Regions from separate parts of the Sporosarcina sp. FSL K6-3508 genome, predicted to be linked through region 3. Evidence: riboswitches for the same ligand, from Rfam matches in the RefSeq annotation. Region 3 holds a riboswitch; each other region holds the start of a gene.
What was found. Region 3 has a riboswitch for S-adenosylmethionine ahead of MKX97_RS14640 (methionine biosynthesis PLP-dependent protein). Riboswitches for the same ligand answer to the same signal wherever they lie in the genome.

Region 1: another riboswitch for S-adenosylmethionine. It lies ahead of metA (homoserine O-succinyltransferase); the one in region 3 lies ahead of MKX97_RS14640 (methionine biosynthesis PLP-dependent protein).
Region 2: another riboswitch for S-adenosylmethionine. It lies ahead of MKX97_RS16895 (bifunctional homocysteine S-methyltransferase/methylenetetrahydrofolate reductase); the one in region 3 lies ahead of MKX97_RS14640 (methionine biosynthesis PLP-dependent protein).
Region 4: another riboswitch for S-adenosylmethionine. It lies ahead of MKX97_RS01205 (O-acetylhomoserine aminocarboxypropyltransferase/cysteine synthase family protein); the one in region 3 lies ahead of MKX97_RS14640 (methionine biosynthesis PLP-dependent protein).

What each region holds. Positions count from the first base shown of each region.
Region 1 covers NZ_CP152016.1:2,347,665-2,351,877, reverse strand. The annotation lists gene serA (phosphoglycerate dehydrogenase) at 1-607, opposite strand, end outside; gene MKX97_RS11565 (thioredoxin family protein) at 1,228-1,539, shown strand; gene MKX97_RS11560 (AbrB/MazE/SpoVT family DNA-binding domain-containing protein) at 1,730-1,999, opposite strand; SAM riboswitch class I at 2,172-2,278, shown strand; gene metA (homoserine O-succinyltransferase) at 2,372-3,280, shown strand; gene MKX97_RS11550 (DUF421 domain-containing protein) at 3,346-4,056, shown strand; gene MKX97_RS11545 (HAD-IB family hydrolase) at 4,108-4,213, opposite strand, start outside.
Region 2 covers NZ_CP152016.1:3,381,189-3,385,401, forward strand. The annotation lists gene bioB (biotin synthase BioB) at 1-518, opposite strand, end outside; gene MKX97_RS16885 (biotin transporter BioY) at 515-1,117, opposite strand; gene MKX97_RS16890 (hypothetical protein) at 1,385-1,582, opposite strand; SAM riboswitch class I at 1,747-1,856, shown strand; gene MKX97_RS16895 (bifunctional homocysteine S-methyltransferase/methylenetetrahydrofolate reductase) at 1,938-3,797, shown strand; gene metH (methionine synthase) at 3,778-4,213, shown strand, end outside.
Region 3 covers NZ_CP152016.1:2,939,404-2,943,616, forward strand. The annotation lists gene thiC (phosphomethylpyrimidine synthase ThiC) at 1-198, opposite strand, end outside; TPP riboswitch at 326-442, opposite strand; gene MKX97_RS14625 (methylated-DNA--[protein]-cysteine S-methyltransferase) at 488-1,027, opposite strand; gene MKX97_RS14630 (multidrug efflux SMR transporter) at 1,020-1,334, opposite strand; gene MKX97_RS14635 (multidrug efflux SMR transporter) at 1,337-1,681, opposite strand; SAM riboswitch class I at 1,836-1,939, shown strand; gene MKX97_RS14640 (methionine biosynthesis PLP-dependent protein) at 2,021-3,151, shown strand; gene MKX97_RS14645 (hypothetical protein) at 3,243-3,425, opposite strand; gene MKX97_RS14650 (type 1 glutamine amidotransferase domain-containing protein) at 3,716-4,213, opposite strand, start outside.
Region 4 covers NZ_CP152016.1:254,536-258,748, forward strand. The annotation lists gene MKX97_RS01195 (sulfurtransferase TusA family protein) at 99-326, shown strand; gene MKX97_RS01200 (sulfite exporter TauE/SafE family protein) at 387-1,163, shown strand; SAM riboswitch class I at 1,260-1,366, shown strand; gene MKX97_RS01205 (O-acetylhomoserine aminocarboxypropyltransferase/cysteine synthase family protein) at 1,603-2,895, shown strand; gene MKX97_RS01210 (BCCT family transporter) at 2,945-4,213, opposite strand, start outside.

The DNA of each region.
Region 1 (4,213 bases), 590 kb from region 3:
GTACTGTAATGAAATCAGCAGCTGCTAATACTTCATCTACCGTACCAATTTCAATACCCAATTTCTTTGCGATTTCTTCAGTTAGGAATGGATCGTACGCGATGACATTCATACGTTGACCTTTCGCACGTCTGGCAACTTCTGCACCAATACGGCCAAGTCCGATAATCCCTAATGTTTTGTCTTTTAGCTCTACACCGAGAAATGATTTTCTGTCCCATTTATTGTTCTTCAGTGAATTGAATGCTTGTGGAATTTTACGAGCCATCGCCATCATCATAGCTACCGTGTGCTCAGCAGCTGAATTTGTATTTCCATCAGGAGCATTGACGACGATAATCCCTTTTTCTGTAGCTGCATCCAAATCGATATTGTCGACACCTACACCTGCACGTCCAATAATTTTCAATTGATCAGCAGAATCTAGCAATTCTTTCGTAACAGTTGTCTGACTACGTACTAGAAGAGCATCAAAACCTTTGATCCGATCCTTCAGTTGGTCAGGTGTCAAATCTGTATCGATCACAATTTCAAAACCTTCTGCTTGTCGTAATGGAAAAATACCGTCCTCGCTAAGTGGGTCACTAATAAGTACTTTAAAAGCCATAATAATCATTCTCTCCTTCAGTAGTTTTTATTGTTGTAAAGTTTTCAAAATGAATTTTATAGAGTTGATCCCATATGTACGTTCTATGCTTACCTCCTTTTAGGAAAAATAAAAAAGCCTTCCATCCCTTACATACGTAAGGGGCGAAAAGCTCAATAAACTAACGCGGTACCACCCTTGTTTTGCTGCAAAAGCAGCCTTCATTCAGCATGCGTAACGTGCATGTGACGGATTGGCCTACTGAACTATTCAGCCAAGCAATTCGGAAGTGCCGCCATCCCAAGAATTTACTGACTCTCACCAATTCATCAGCTCTCTAGAAAATTCTTTTACAGGAAGGTATGTCTTCGTCAAAATTGTTTTGCGTGTATTAAATTTGAACTAATCATAACACGTCAAAAGTAATTGTCAATTACTTTTCGGAAAAAAATGAAAAACTAATAAAGGCGAACATAAATTATTGAATGATTTGTGAACGTTCGTGTTTGAGAGATAAAAGCGGATTATAAGTAACTTTTACTATGGAGTATTAGGAAATAGCATAAGTCGTGAGAAGAGAAGATATATGCCAATCAATGTTATAGTAGTACCATACTATTCAAGTAAAGGGGTAATGTAAGATGAAAAACTTAGAGTCCTTCGAGCAATTCGAACAATTGAAGCAAGAAGAGCGAGTGATTTTCTTGTTTTCTGCAGATTGGTGTCCTGATTGCAGAGTGATCGAGCCGTTTTTACCAACACTGGAAACGGAATTTTCCGAGTACCAATTTATTTATGTCGACCGGGATGAGTTTATTGACTTGTGCAGTCAGCTCGATATATTTGGCATCCCAAGCTTTATCGCATTCAGTGAAGGCAAGGAAACAGGCCGTTTTGTCAGTAAGAATCGCAAGACGAAAGAGGAGATTGAAGAGTTTATCAATAGTTTGTGAGCAGAGGGTGAATGGGTAAAAGAACCGTTGATCCAGGTTCCGGGAGGATGGCTTTCCGCGGGGAGCCAATCTCCGGGCTACAAACTTATATTCACTTGTTCCGCTTTTCACTCTGAAGTCAACCAAATTTTATTACTTTGATGTATGCTAACAAGCCAACGATCCAAGGAGATCGTTGGCTTGTTAATATTTAAACAAAATCCTGTAATTGTTCTAGAAGGATTTTCGTGCCTTGAGGACTTATGAATAATCCGTTTGATAGTTCTTTGTTTTCGTCCGTTACTTCACCAGTAATGAAACATGCCTTATTCACTTGATATTTTCTCAAAATAATTCGATCGTCTTCTGCGAAAATTTCAATGGGATCGCCTTTATCTAATTGCAAAGATTTGCGTAGCTCTTTCGGAATAACTATTCTGCCAAGATGGTCTACTTTGCGAACAATGCCTAAAGATCTCATGAGTTCCTCCTTTAAAAAGTAGTTGGTAGTTCCTATTATACACAAATATTTCCGGTCTACAATTTACGAGATTGGAATGAGCAGAACTATTTGAAAATTTGACTATACAATTAGTTTATTAATGTTATAATAGTCAGTAAATCATTTTCGTGAAATGATATTAACTAAATACTACTTATCAAGAGAAGCTGAGGGATTTGGCCTGACGAAGCTTCAGCAACCTCTGTGTAAACAGGAAGGTGCTACCTCCAACAAGATTGTTGTCTTGAGAGATAAGAACTGTGGTCCTAAACCTTCATTTTCTTATCTACAGGAAAAGAGGTTTTTTATTTTGTAAAAACAGGCCGAATGAATAGCCAAGGGGGAAGAAATATGCCGATTAATATACCGAAACAATTACCTGCAGGTGAGTTACTGAAGAAAGAAAAAATCTTCATCATGGATGAAGATCGGGCGACGGAGCAAGATATTCGGCCGCTGAACATTTTGATTCTGAATTTAATGCCTGAAAAAGAAAAAACAGAACTTCAATTATTACGATTACTTGGTAATACGCCTTTGCAAGTAAACGTGACGTTTTTAAATACGGCGACCTATGTTTCCAAAAATGTCAGTCAAACTCATTTGGAAACGTTTTATACAACATTCGAACACGTGAAAGAGCGCAAGTTTGACGGCATGATTATTACAGGAGCACCTATTGAACATATGCAATTTGAAGACGTAGTGTATTGGAAGGAATTAGAGAAAATCATGGAGTGGACAAAAACCAATGTGACCTCTGTCTTGCATATTTGTTGGGGCGCGCAAGCCGCACTTTATCATCATTACGGCATTGATAAGTTTGAGTTGCCGAAGAAATGTTTTGGGATTTTTTCTCACGATATCACGGACCAAACAGTCAATTTGGCAAGAGGATTTAACGATGTATTTGTTGCTCCTCACTCACGTCACACGGCTGTTTCCATAGAAGAAATTGAGAAGCATCCGGATTTGACACTGCTATCTGTATCGGATGATGCGGGTGCATTCATTGTGATTTCTAATGATGAAAAAAACATAATGGTGACAGGACATTTAGAGTATGATGCACATACATTGGCTGAAGAATACGGGCGAGATGTCCAAAAGGGATTGGATATTGATGTACCTGAAAATTATTTCCCGAATGATGATCCGACGAGAGAACCAATGAATACTTGGCGTTCACATACACATTTGTTATTCTCGAACTGGTTGAACTACTATGTCTATCAAGCAACGCCATACGTTTGGGATTGAAATAAGCTTATGAAAGTATAGTTTACCTCATTTCACACATACTCCACTCAATGGAGGTGTGCGTTATGAATATGGATGAGTTTTTGGAGCTGTCTTTTTGGGAGATGACTTTGCGGACTGTTATTTCCTTTATCGTCCTTCTGATCCTGGCCCGGTTCATGGGGAAAAAACAAATATCTCAATTGACCTTCTTCCATTATGTTACAGGTATCACGATCGGTTCGATTGCCGCCGATTTGGCAGGGGAGTCCGAGACACCGTTCTTGAATGGTTTATATGGTATGGTCCTGTGGGCAGTATTGACGATACTTGCCAATTATTTAACGTTTAAATCAAAAAAACTACGTGTCCTGTTGGATGATAAGCCAATCATCGTAATTCAGGATGGAAAGATTGTGGAAGGTTCATTAAGAAAGCTGCGTCTGAATTTTAATGAATTGAATATGTTGCTTCGGGAACAAGCCGTTTTTTCCATGAAAGACGTCAATTATGCGATTTTCGAAACGAATGGAAACTTGAGCGTGATGCTTAAGCCAGGCGAAGAGAAGGCAACGAAAAAAGATGTCAAAGTGGCTTCTCCTACACCCAAATATATTCCGACCGAAATTATTACCGACGGAAAAGTACAAGAGAAAAATATGCGGGAATTGAAGCTGACTGATGTGTGGTTGAAGCAACAACTGGAACTGCAAGGCATCGGGAAGCCGGAGCATGTGTTGTATGCAGAAATTCAAACCGATGGAAACTTATATGTTAATACGTTAAAGAATGCTTGAAGATTGAAGCCCTGAAGCCCTGAATCCTAATTCAGGGCTTTTTGGCTATCATCATAAAATGTCCCAATTTCGTTGCTTTGCTATGGCTGCAAGTTTCGAATCGGGTCTGACGGCTACAGGATTGCCGACTTGCTCTAATACGGGCAAGTCGGAGATG
Region 2 (4,213 bases), 440 kb from region 3:
TCGGCAGAGGTGTTCAAGTTGTGATTGTATCGGTCTACACCTGCTTCTTTCAAGCGTGCGGCTTGTTCTGGCTTCAGAATTCCTAAACATGCACAAACGGTCATTCCTTTATGTTTCTCTTTAATTTGCTTGACGGAATCAATAACGATTTCAAGCTCACTAGCCCGAGGTCCTCGTCCACTTGCCACGATACAATAAGTGCCCGCTTTATTTGCAGCAGCTCGCTCTGCACCTTGTAATATTTCTTCTGATTTCATCATTGCATACTTTTCAACCGGTGCTTTTGACACAATCGACTGGGCACAGTAGCCACAGTTTTCCGGGCACAACCCCGACTTCGTATTGATGATCATATTAAGTTTTACTTTGTTTCCATAGTAATGGGATCGGATCGAGTACGTCGCATGAAGCAGCAACAGCAAATCTTCATCCGGACTATTTAATATTGAAAGCGCTTCCTCATTTGTTAATACGTGACCTTTCAAAACTTGGTCAGCCAGCCTTTGATAGTTCGTCAAAATGTATGCCTCACTTTCAAATGTTTTGAAATTCTAAATGCGAATATTCCCGCCAGTACGGCTAGCACAATATCCTTCGGTAATGGAGGAATCATCCAAAGCCATGCAATTTTGTACGTAAACACCTCTGGCGCCGCAGCCCAAACTTTATAGGCGACATACATCCAGTTCGTACCCAATAAATAGTTGATTGCTGTCGCAACAAGTGATGCAATAATATAAGATGGCAGTGTATTCTTACGCTCCACGATTTTACCTGCTACATAAGCAATCAAGATGAAAGTAACGATAAAACCAAATGTCGGGCTTAAGATTTGGCCAAATCCACCTTGAAACTTAGCAAATACAGGAGCCCCTGCAAGGCCGACCATCATATAGACAGTCATCGACAATGCACCAAGACGGCTACCCAATAACAATCCTGACAAAACAGCGAAAAATGTCTGCAATGTAATAGGTACTCCCCCGACTACTAAAAATGGTATGAAAGAAGTGATATTAGCCCCATTCATCATTAAAGCAGCAAACATTCCACTATATACAATTGACAATGTACTGAATTTACTTTGCGGACGTCCTTCCGAAGCTGTCGTCATCATGACACCTCTTTCTATTTTGAGTTACTATAAAAATAGTAATGGTTGACTCATTGATTGTCAACTCGTTTTTAATTTAAGTTAACTAATAATTTATGGAACATCTTATATGTAAGGAATGACACCCTTTTCTTATCCAATAAGGCAAGAAAGAAACAGACAAGACCCACATCTACCCCTGCTGGCAATTTCTTAGAATGAACAAAATGCTTTCTCTGCAAAAAAAGAACTACCCGGGAAGTCAGATGAACATGACTTCTCGGGCAGCTCCTATTTCTTTTTATCGACTTTGTCTTCTTTTTCTTTCCTGAAAAGAAAAAAAGCAAGTACACCACTTAATGCAGCGGCGCCAAAGGTAATCCAAACACGCGAATCCCACGGTACTTCTTCATAATTATTCTCCAACATAATCCAGGCAAGCGTGCCGACAAGTGCCGCTATCGGAATGGAGTATTTAAAAAACTGCATGATTCCTCACCTTTTCAAGTTACTCCTTTAATTTTACCATGTTTCAGTAAATTTCTCTATGCGCACTCCGGTCTTCAAGAACTTCATCAAACATTCACTTGACGATTACCTACAAAGCCGCTATGATATGGTTAGAATTATCGAAATAATTTAATAAGAATCATATCTTATCAAGAGAAGCAGAGGGACTGGCCCAAAGACGCTTCAGCAACCAGCCGATGGGCAAGGTGCTACTTCCAGCAGTATGCCGAAATGGCACACTGAAAGATGAGAGGGAACTGGTCATTGCGATTACAAAGCCTTCTATTTACTTGAAGGCTTTTTTTGATTAGAGAAAACAAAGGGGGATTTGATGATGTCATTAATGGAGAAACTTCAAACAAATGTCCTGACAGCAGATGGGGCAATGGGAACTATTTTGTATTCATATGGGATCGATTATTGCTATGAGGAATTAAATATAGAGAAACCTGAAATTATAGAGAAAATCCACCACGACTATATCGAGGCGGGAGCTGATATTATTCAGACCAATACATACAGTGCCAATGCAGTGAAATTGGCTCGTTATGGATTGGAAAACCGTGTTACGGAATTCAATAAAGCAGCAATCCAAATTGCAAAGCGGGCTGCTGCACCAGGTGGTCAATTTGTGCTTGGTACCATCGGCGGTTTGCGTGGAATTCGCAAAAGTGATGCATCGCTCGATGAAGTAAAGCAAGTAGTCCTTGAACAGGCCAACGCATTATTGACTGGAGATCCAGACGGACTGTTGCTCGAAACGTATTATGATTTCGAAGAATTATCATCCGTCGTTTCAACACTTCGTCAAATCACAGATGTTCCGCTAATTGCGCAAGTCTCCATGCACGATCCTGGAGTTTTGCAAAACGGACTTTCATTGAATGACGCGTTGCATCAACTGGAATCACTAGGTGCAAGTATAGTCGGTGTAAACTGCCGCTTAGGGCCTTACCATACAATCCAAGCTTTTGAAAATGTGAAACTGCCGGAAAATGCATTTTTATCCGCTTATCCGAATGCATCTTTACTGGATGTGGAAGATGGCCGCATTGTCTATGAATCTGAAGCTGAGTACTTCGGGCGAGCTGCAGTATTGCTGCGTGATCAAGGTGTACGGTTAATTGGCGGGTGTTGCGGAACTACTCCTAAACATATTAAAGCAGCGAAAACTCGATTAGCGGGATTGTCTCCTATCACCAAGAAAGTAGTAGAACCAACAAAGCCAATCGTTATTCAGGAAGCCGGCCCGGTAAAACATCAACCGCTCCACGAGAAAGCCAAAACAGAACGTACGGTCATTGTGGAATTGGACACACCACGGCATTTAGAGACAGAAGATTATATTAAAGGTGCCAATTTACTTTACGATGCAGGTGTTGATGCCGTAACGATGGCGGATAACTCATTGGCATCCCCTCGGATCAGCAATATGGCAATGGGTTCCATCATTAAAATGCAGCACAATATCCGCCCTCTTGTCCACTTAACGTGTCGAGATCACAACTTGATCGGGTTACAATCTCATCTAATGGGGCTTGACGCGTTAGGCATCCACGATATTCTGGCTGTAACAGGTGATCCGACGAAAGTTGGTGATTTCCCTGGCGCAACAAGCGTCTACGATGTATCGAGTATGGAACTGCTGCAGTTAATCAAACAGTTGAATGAAGGGATTTCATTCTCCGGTAAACCATTACGTAAAAAAGCGAACTTCTCAGTTTCAGCTGCGTTCAATCCGAATGTCCGTGTATTGGACCGGGCTGTTCAGCGATTGGAGAAAAAGATTGAAGCAGGTGCAGATTATTTCATAACGCAACCTGTCTATACAAAAGAAAAGATTATTGACGTCTATGAGGCTACAAAACATCTAGATACACCTATCTTCATAGGTATTATGCCTTTGACAAATATTCGCAACGCAGAGTTTCTGCATCATGAAGTGCCTGGCATTAAACTATCTGACGAAGTGCTTGAACGGATGTGCGCCTGTGGCGACGACCGAGCAAAAGCCACTGAAACAGGAATTCAGATCGCAAAGGAGCTGATCGATACAGCAGCGCAATACTTTAACGGACTGTATTTAATCACACCATTCCTCCGTTACGACATGACACTTGAGCTACATGACTACATTAAACAAATAGATAAGCAGAAGGAGAGCGAATTATCACATGCAGAGACATCCTATTGAAGAACAACTAGACAAACGAATCCTTATCATTGATGGCGCGATGGGGACGATGCTGCAGGCGGAGGACCTCTCAACAGAAGATTTTGGAGGCGAAGATTACGACGGCTGTAATGAATATTTAAACGTTTTACGACCTGATATCTTGGAGAAGATTCATGATGAGTACCTAGAGGCAGGAGCCGACATCATTTGTACCAACACATTTGGCGGCACTCCCCTTGTTCTGAATGAATTTGCACTAGGACATCGTGCACATGAAATCAATACTAAAGCTGTCGAAATTGCAAAGGCAAGTGCAGCAAAGTATTCCACTGCGGAGTGGCCGCGTTTTGTCGCAGGGGCGATCGGACCGACGACTAAGACTCTTTCTGTCACAGGCGGCATTACATTCGATGAACTTTCTAATGATTTTTACG
Region 3 (4,213 bases):
TGCTTCCGTGTATTTTCCGCTCGTATCATAAACGCGGAACGGTTCATTCGGAAACTCATCTTGCTCTGTCACGGTTGGTGATAGTTCAATTTCGCGCATAGGTACAAGCAAATCGGATCGACTTCCTTGTACATATACTTTTCTGCTTGCCGGAAAACAATCGTGAATGTGGATCTCTTTTTCTGTCGTTTGTTTCATTTGTCATCGTCTCCTTTGTGAGGGCAGACCATGACTCCATCCGAGTAAAGGGAATCAGCAGCACAAAAAAAGACCAGCTCCATAAAAAAAGGACCTGGTCTTTCAAAAACGCACAAAAGTACGCTGATTGATAGATTGAAAACTTCCCCACGCTGGTACGAGCCAGATCAGGTCCAAAGAGTTCGGAATGCATTTTACTCATCCCATCTCAGTCCAGTCGCGCTGGACACCCCTAGTTATGATTATTGAATTGTCGAACAACTATAGTTTATCATAGAGTAATGCTTTGTCAACTAGAGGAAGTAAAAGAATTACCTTCCATTCGAATCAACCGATCTTTCAGTTGCTGACCATCCCGGTAGCCCGATAGACTTCCATTTTTTGCGATGACCCGATGACATGGGATGACAAGCAACAACGGATTCTTTCCAATCGCGGAAGCAGCTGCTCGAATTGCAGAAGGATGACCGATTATCTCGGCAATGTCTGAATATGTCACCAATTGTCCATACGGAATATCTTGAAGCGCTTTCCACACCTTGTTTTGAAATGGTGTGCCTGACCAATCCACGGAGCATGTGAAATCTTGCACTTCTCCAGACAAGTAACTTCTCACTTCATTTGCGTATTCAGCTAATCTGTCTGCATTTTCCTTCACTTCGCCAGCGCCATATTGTTTGGTGAGCCAACTCTTCATTTTTTCCTCAGCATCTTCAGCTAAGCCTACATAGAGAAGGCCCCTTTCAGTCGCTGCCATTGTTACGTTCCAACCTTCCACATCAAAACTTGTCCAATAAACCAGTTTCCCCACTACCTTTCTATTAGCCAAACAGCTTCAATCCAACGGCCCCTACTATAATCAATGACAAAAAGAAAATCCTTTTCACACTTGCAGACTCTTTAAAGATTAGAATACCAGCCAGGACTGCCCCTGCCGCTCCCAATCCTGTCCAGACTGCATAAGCCGTACTCATTTGAATATCGCGCATCGCTAACGATAAAAAAACAAAGCCGAAACTGAATACTCCAACTATGAGTAGGAGACGCTTGATCGTACGTTTCTGCAAGTAATAATTGATGCTTATAACCCCAAAGATTTCTCCAAGACTGGCAATCGCTAAATAAACCCAAGCCAACGTCAACTGCCCCCTTCTTGATTCGCTTCATCCGACTGCTCATCTGTAGTCAGTTTGATACCAACAACCCCGATGACAATCAAACAGATAAATGACAGCGTAATCCAGGTGAAGTCCGCGTGGAAAACGAAAATATCAACTAATAGAATGGCTGCAGCGCCTGAACCGGTGAAGACAGCATAAACAGTCCCTGAAGGCAATTTCTCACATGCCTTAATAATGAAATAAAAACTAAATATAATCGCGCCTCCAGTTCCGATCCAATGCAGAAACGTCTCCGAATAGCGCAGTCCCACCACCCAAAATATTTCTACGACCGCAGCTAAAGCGACATAACTCCAAGCCAAAGTTAACGTCTCCTTTCATTCGCTCTATAGTGTCTATTAGTATAACAAACCTTTCAGTTAAACGAAAAAAGCATTCCTAGTAGAAGTAAGCTTGCATCTGCTATGTTCGCATGATAGAATGAATCCACTAATAATTTTTCCTATATTAAGAATATTCTTATCGAGAGAGACGGAGGGATAGGCCCAAAGAAGTCTCAGCAACCAGCCAGCTTGGCATGGTGCTAATTCCAAGGGTGAACACCGCCTTGAAGATGAGAATACTGAAGAAAATGTTGTATGTTCGAGGGCCTATTCGAAATGAAGAGGCTCTTTTTTATTTTTCTGAAGGGGATGGATACTATGACAAACAATGAATTAGAAACAAGATTAGTCCAGCTGGGGAATAACAGCGATAAGAAAACGGGCGCAGTCAATACACCGATTTATTTATCAACAGCTTATCATCACGAAGGGTTAGGTCAGTCTACCGGCTACGATTATACGCGGACAAAAAATCCGACTCGTTCTATTTTGGAAGACGGCATTGCCGATTTAGAATCCGGTGATCAAGGCTATGCCTGCAGCTCCGGAATGGCAGCTATTCAACTAATCTTGTCACTGTTTAAAACAGGTGACGAAATCCTTGCCCCTGAGGACCTGTATGGCGGCACCTATCGTTTATTCCAACAGTATGAGAAAACCTATCAGATTTCTACACACTACCTAACATTTGAAGATGTTTCAGAAGTTGAACAAGCAATTACAGATCGTACAAAAGCGATATTTTTGGAGACACCTACCAACCCGCTTATGCTGCAGATTAACGTCGCAACTTATGCAGAACTTGCTAAAAAGCATGGCCTGTTGCTAATTGTTGATAATACGTTCCTTACACCGTATTTCCAACGACCGATTGAGGAAGGTGCGGATATCGTTATCCATAGCGCTACGAAATATATCGGTGGTCATAATGACGTGCTTGCTGGTCTTGTCGTAGCAAAAGGCGAAGAACTTTGCGACCGCTTGTTCACGAACCATAATGCGAGTGGCGCTACACTATCTCCGTTTGATTCATGGCTCGTAGTCCGCGGTCTCAAAACACTCCATTTGAGAATGAAGCAGCATGACGCGAATGCAAAAGAAATGGTAGCCTATTTGAAGCAAGAACCTTTAATCGCAGATGTCTTGTACGCCGGCATCGGCGGTATGCTCTCGTTCCGCGTACAAAACAGCGAGTGGGTAGGACCGTTCTTAGAGAATATGAAACTCATTTCCTTTGCAGAGAGTCTTGGAGGCGTCGAAAGTTTCATCACGTATCCAACAACACAGACGCATATGGACATTCCGATTGAAGAACGGAATCGACGCGGTGTCGATGATCGACTCTTGCGCTTCTCAGTCGGGGTGGAGGATGCGGATGATTTAATTGCCGATGTCAAACAAGCACTGTACGCTGCGAAAGAAGCAGTAGAAGCCGTAAATATTCATTAATCCCTTCTCCTCTTGCGTTCAAGTGCAAGAGGATTTTTTCTTTCCTAGCAATAAAAAAGACATCCTAGAGAGAAGGATGTCTGTTAAATGCTCATTGAGTTTGCTGCCATTTCTTCTTTTCCGCTGAGTAAACAACTGTTGCCGGCACTACAATAAATGCCAATGCCGCCACACCTGCCAGCATGCCCGCCCACTCTTTACTCCCTAAGGAAAACCCGGCAGTCGTGCCTATGCCAATACCCGCTATAATTGCCAATGTAATCAACTTATACATAACAAGATCCCCGACCTTTCAAGTTAAAGATTCCCCAAAGGTTCTGAATAATTCGTTGTATTTAGCATACTCTAGTTGAGAACAATTTTCAAGTGCAAGTGAGAACCTTTTTCAATTCGAATGCTATCGGTTTATTCTACTTCACGATTAACTTGAAATATGCATATTAGTCCAACAAAAAAGCTGCATTGCTTCGGGGCGGCTGTACTTTAGCGTGTTCTTTGTTCTCCCCAAAGAAAAAACTGCCCTAAAAGCCATTTCTGACTTTCAGGACAGTCACTTTTCAACTATTATTTTTCCAACAGTTTTAAGGATTCTCTGTTAAATGCCGGGATATCATCAGGCTGACGGCTTGTGACTAGCTGATTCTGACAGACAACGACTTCTTTGTCTGCGTACTTTGCACCCGCATATTCCATATCGACACGAATCGATTTGTATCCTGTTGCGTCACGACCTTCTAATGTTTTCGCCGTGATCAATAGCTGTGGTCCATGACAGATAGCAAAAACTGGTTTGTCGGCATCCATGAATTCTTTGACAAATTTTACAAAACGATCATCTGCGCGCAAAATATCTGGGGAGAATCCACCTGGGATAAATAAAGCATCATAATCTGATGACTTCGCATTGTCAATTCCTTTATCGACTTTTACTTTCGTGTTTTCTTTCATACCGGTAACTGCCGATCCAGCTTCCGTCCCAATCACTTCGACTTCATGTCCAGCATCTTTATAGGCTTTGGCCGGCTTCGTATATTCTGAGTCCTCAAACATGTCTCCTAGTAC
Region 4 (4,213 bases), 940 kb from region 3:
TGCCAGTGAACTTTACTCTGCCAATGGAAGTCGAGCGACGGGACAACAAACTGTAATTTTATTTTCAATTAAAAACGATTCAAAAGGAGAAGATACAAATGAACACGACAAAATTTTTAGATGCTAAAGGATTGGCTTGCCCAATGCCGATCGTACGGACAAAAAAAGCGATGAAAGAACTAGAAGCAGGGGATATCCTTGAAATTCATGCAACGGACAAAGGATCTGTAGCAGATTTGACAGCTTGGGCCGCATCAGGAAATCACAAGGTAGTGGACCAGCAACAAGAGTCCGATGTCTTTAAATTTTGGATTCAAAAAGGATAAACTAAGCAAAGAGGGTGTTCCATTGCCCTCTTTCATTAGGAAGGAGGGAGAGAGAACATCATGAGTTTTACATTTATCATCACCATCTTCCTCATTGGATTTGTCGGCTCATTCCTTTCCGGCATGATGGGAATTGGCGGTGCCATCGTCAAATATCCAATGTTACTTTTCATTCCTGCATTACTTGGTTTTGAAGCTTTTTCATCGCATGACGTCTCGGGTATTACGGCAGTTGAAGTATTCTTTGCTTCTCTCTCAGGTGTCTTTGCTTATCGCAAGAGCAATCTAATCTTGAAGCCACTTGTGTTGTATATGGGAATCAGCGTATTGATCGGCAGTGTAATCGGAGGGGCAGGTTCCAGTCTGCTGTCGGAAGCAACCGTTAACATTGTATATGGTGTATTGGCCGTGCTGGCAGCCGTGATGATGTTCATTCCGCAAAAAGGTCTTGATAACATCCCCGTGGAAGAAATTGCGTTCAATAAATGGATAGCCACAGGAACTGCATTGCTAGTTGGGTTGGCTGCAGGAATTGTAGGGGCAGGAGGGGCGTTTATCCTCGTACCGATCATGCTTGTTGTATTAAAAATTCCTACACGGGTCACGATAGCCACTTCGCTAGCAATCACTTTATTGTCTTCAATCGGTTCGGCGTCAGGAAAACTCTTCACAGGGCAAGTTCCCTATGAACCGGCGCTTGTCATGATTATTGCGAGCGTGCTGGCGGCCCCGCTTGGAGTGAAGGTAAGTCGCAAAGTCAATACGAAAGTGTTGCAAGGAATTCTCGCTGTATTGATCATGGGCTCTGCAGTGAAAATTTGGTGGGATATTTTTTAGAAATCACAATGATTTCTAAACATTCTACTAATAACCCTTGCATTTAGTTGGTATTGGCTTTATACTATTTTTCAAGATGGAAAACGAATAGACAAACTCTTATCAAGAGCGGCGGAGGGATTAGGCCCTATGATGCCCGGCAACCGGCTAGTTATGCAAAGGTGCTACTTCCTACAAACTGTTGACAGTTTGGAAGATAAGAGAGGTATGAGCGAAAGCAAAGCCCTCTTCTTATTTTTAGGAAGAGGGCTTCTTTGTATCCTCACTAGGCTCATTGTCTAGCTGCAGAGGGCAGCTGCTCGGGACGTTTCGGTCTTTTCGAAAAAGGGGGAGAGCACCCTTTTACGATAAGCCCTCCAACGTCTGTCACGACAAAACGCCCTCTTCTGCTTTTCAGTATTCCATCAGGTAGACTAATAAATTCGGAGGGGAAATAGTTATGACTAAATTTCAGCCAGAAACTGTTTTATTGCACGGAGGACAGCAGCCAGATCCTGTAACCGGTTCACGTGCTGTGCCGATTCATCGTACGACTTCATATGTTTTCAGAGATACAGAGCATGCACAGAATTTATTTGCTTTGCAAGAAGCAGGCAATATCTATACACGTATTACTAACCCGACTGTCGCAGTTTTTGAGGAGCGTGTGGCGCAGATCGAAGGTGGATCTGCAGCAGTAGGGCTATCATCCGGAATGGCGGCAATCGCATTTTCGATCCTGAACATTGCGGGCGCGGGAGATGAAATTGTGGCGGCCAGCAATCTGTATGGCGGCACGTACAATTTATTCGCTGTGACACTGCCGCGCTATGGCATCACGGTGAAGTTCGTGGATGCATCTGATCCGAAAAACTTTGAAGCGGCAATTACAGATAAGACGAAGGCGTTATTCGCAGAGACGATCGGTAATCCGAGCCTGCAAGTCCTTGATGTAGAAGCGGTAGCGAAAGTCGCGCATGACAACGGTATTCCATTGTTGGTGGATAACACGTTCCCGTCTCCATATGGCTCCAATCCGATTGAGTTCGGAGCAGACGTAGTCATTCACTCCGCAACGAAATGGATTGGCGGGCACGGCACGACGATTGGAGGCGTGGCGGTCGATGCAGGGAAATTTGATTGGACTCAAGGAAAATTCCCAGGGTTCACAGAACCGGATGAATCGTATCATGGGTTGAGATATGGCATCGATACGGCAGGGGCTGCATTCGCAACGAAGCTGCGCGTTCAATTATTGCGTGATTTCGGACCTTGCTTGGCGCCGGACAGTGCATTTAATTTATTGCAGGGGCTTGAGACGCTTCATTTGCGTGTGCCTCGCCATAATGAAAACGCACAGAAAGTCGCAGCGTTCTTGAAGGAACATCCGGCAGTGGACTGGGTGACGTATACGGGTCTTGAAGAACACCCGACGTATGAGTTGGCGCAAAAACACTTGAAGCACGGCTATGGTTCCATTATTGTTTTCGGCATTAAAGGTGGCCGGGATGCAGGTCGTAAAGTGATTGATAATGTGGAAATCTGGTCACATGTAGCGAATGTTGGTGACGCGAAGTCGTTGATCATTCATCCGGCGTCTACTACACACCAGCAATTATCCGCAGAAGATCTGAAGAGTTCGGGTGTGACTGAAGAGTTGATTCGCCTGTCTGTCGGGTTGGAATCAGCAGATGATATTATTGCAGATTTAAAACAAGCGATTGAGAAAGCGGTCGAAAAGGCTGTTCATTAATTAATAGGTAAAAGCAAAAAAGTCACCGAGTCCGGTGACTTTTTTGTATTTACCGACGTTTCACTTTCCTTCGTTCTTCTTTCAATGACATGAACAACGAAGTGACCATCATGATCAAGATAACGGAAAACGGCAGGGCGGCGATGATAACTACATTTTGTAGCGCATCCAATCCACCGACAAACAATAAAATAACAGCGATCGAGGACTGAATCACTCCCCATACCACCTTTAAATTATTAGGTGGTGTCAGCGATCCGTAAGATGACTGCATACCGAGTACGAAGGTAGCTGAATCTGCAGAAGTGATGAAAAATGAAATGATAAGCAAAATGGCGATCATGGATATTATAGAAGACCACGGCATGCCGCTGAACATCTCAAAAATTGTCAGCTCAGTTGCAGTGGAAGCTAAATCAATAATCCCAGCCTTTTGTGTTTCAATTGCTGTAGTACCAAATGCAGAAAACCAGATCATACTTAACACGGTTGGTACGACGAGTAAACCGATCATAAACTCCCGGATCGTTCTCCCTTTCGAAACCCGGGCAATGAACATACCGACAAATGGCGACCAAGCGATCCACCAAGCCCAATAAAATATTGTCCAATCATTAAGCCATGCACGATTCCCAACATCGAGAGGGGCAGTACGGAAACTCATGCGAACAAGATGCTCTAAATACCCACCGATCGAGTCGGTGAACATATCGAAAATAAGCAATGTGGGTCCTAAAGCAATGACGAAAAATAATAATGCAATAGCAAGGACCATATTGGCATTTGATAAGATTTTGATCCCCTTGCCGAGCCCGCTCCATGCAGACACCAAGAACAAAATCGTTACAATGATGATAATGATGAGTTGCGATAGGAAACTGACAGGAATACCAAAAAGGTAATGCAGCCCCGCATTGACTTGGACAGCGCCAAGGCCGAGAGATGTGGCAACGCCAAACACTGTAGCAAAGATAGCAAATACGTCAATGACAATACCGAGGGGCCCATTGACGCGGTCACCGAAAATGGGTTTCAAAGTAGCCGAAATCAATCCCGGTTGGCCTTTACGGAATTGGAAATAGGCCAGTGCAAGAGCTGTCATCCCATAGACAGCCCAAGCATGGAAGCCCCAATGGAAAAATGCTTGGCGCATGGCTTCTTTATAAGCCTCCGCTGTTTCAGGCCCCGCAGTAGCAGGATTGACTGCATAATGCGATAGGGGCTCAGCAGCCCCGTAAAAGACAAGTCCGATTCCCATACCGGCGGAAAAAAGCATAGCCAGCCATGATATTAAAGAGAATTGGGGACGATCGCTGTC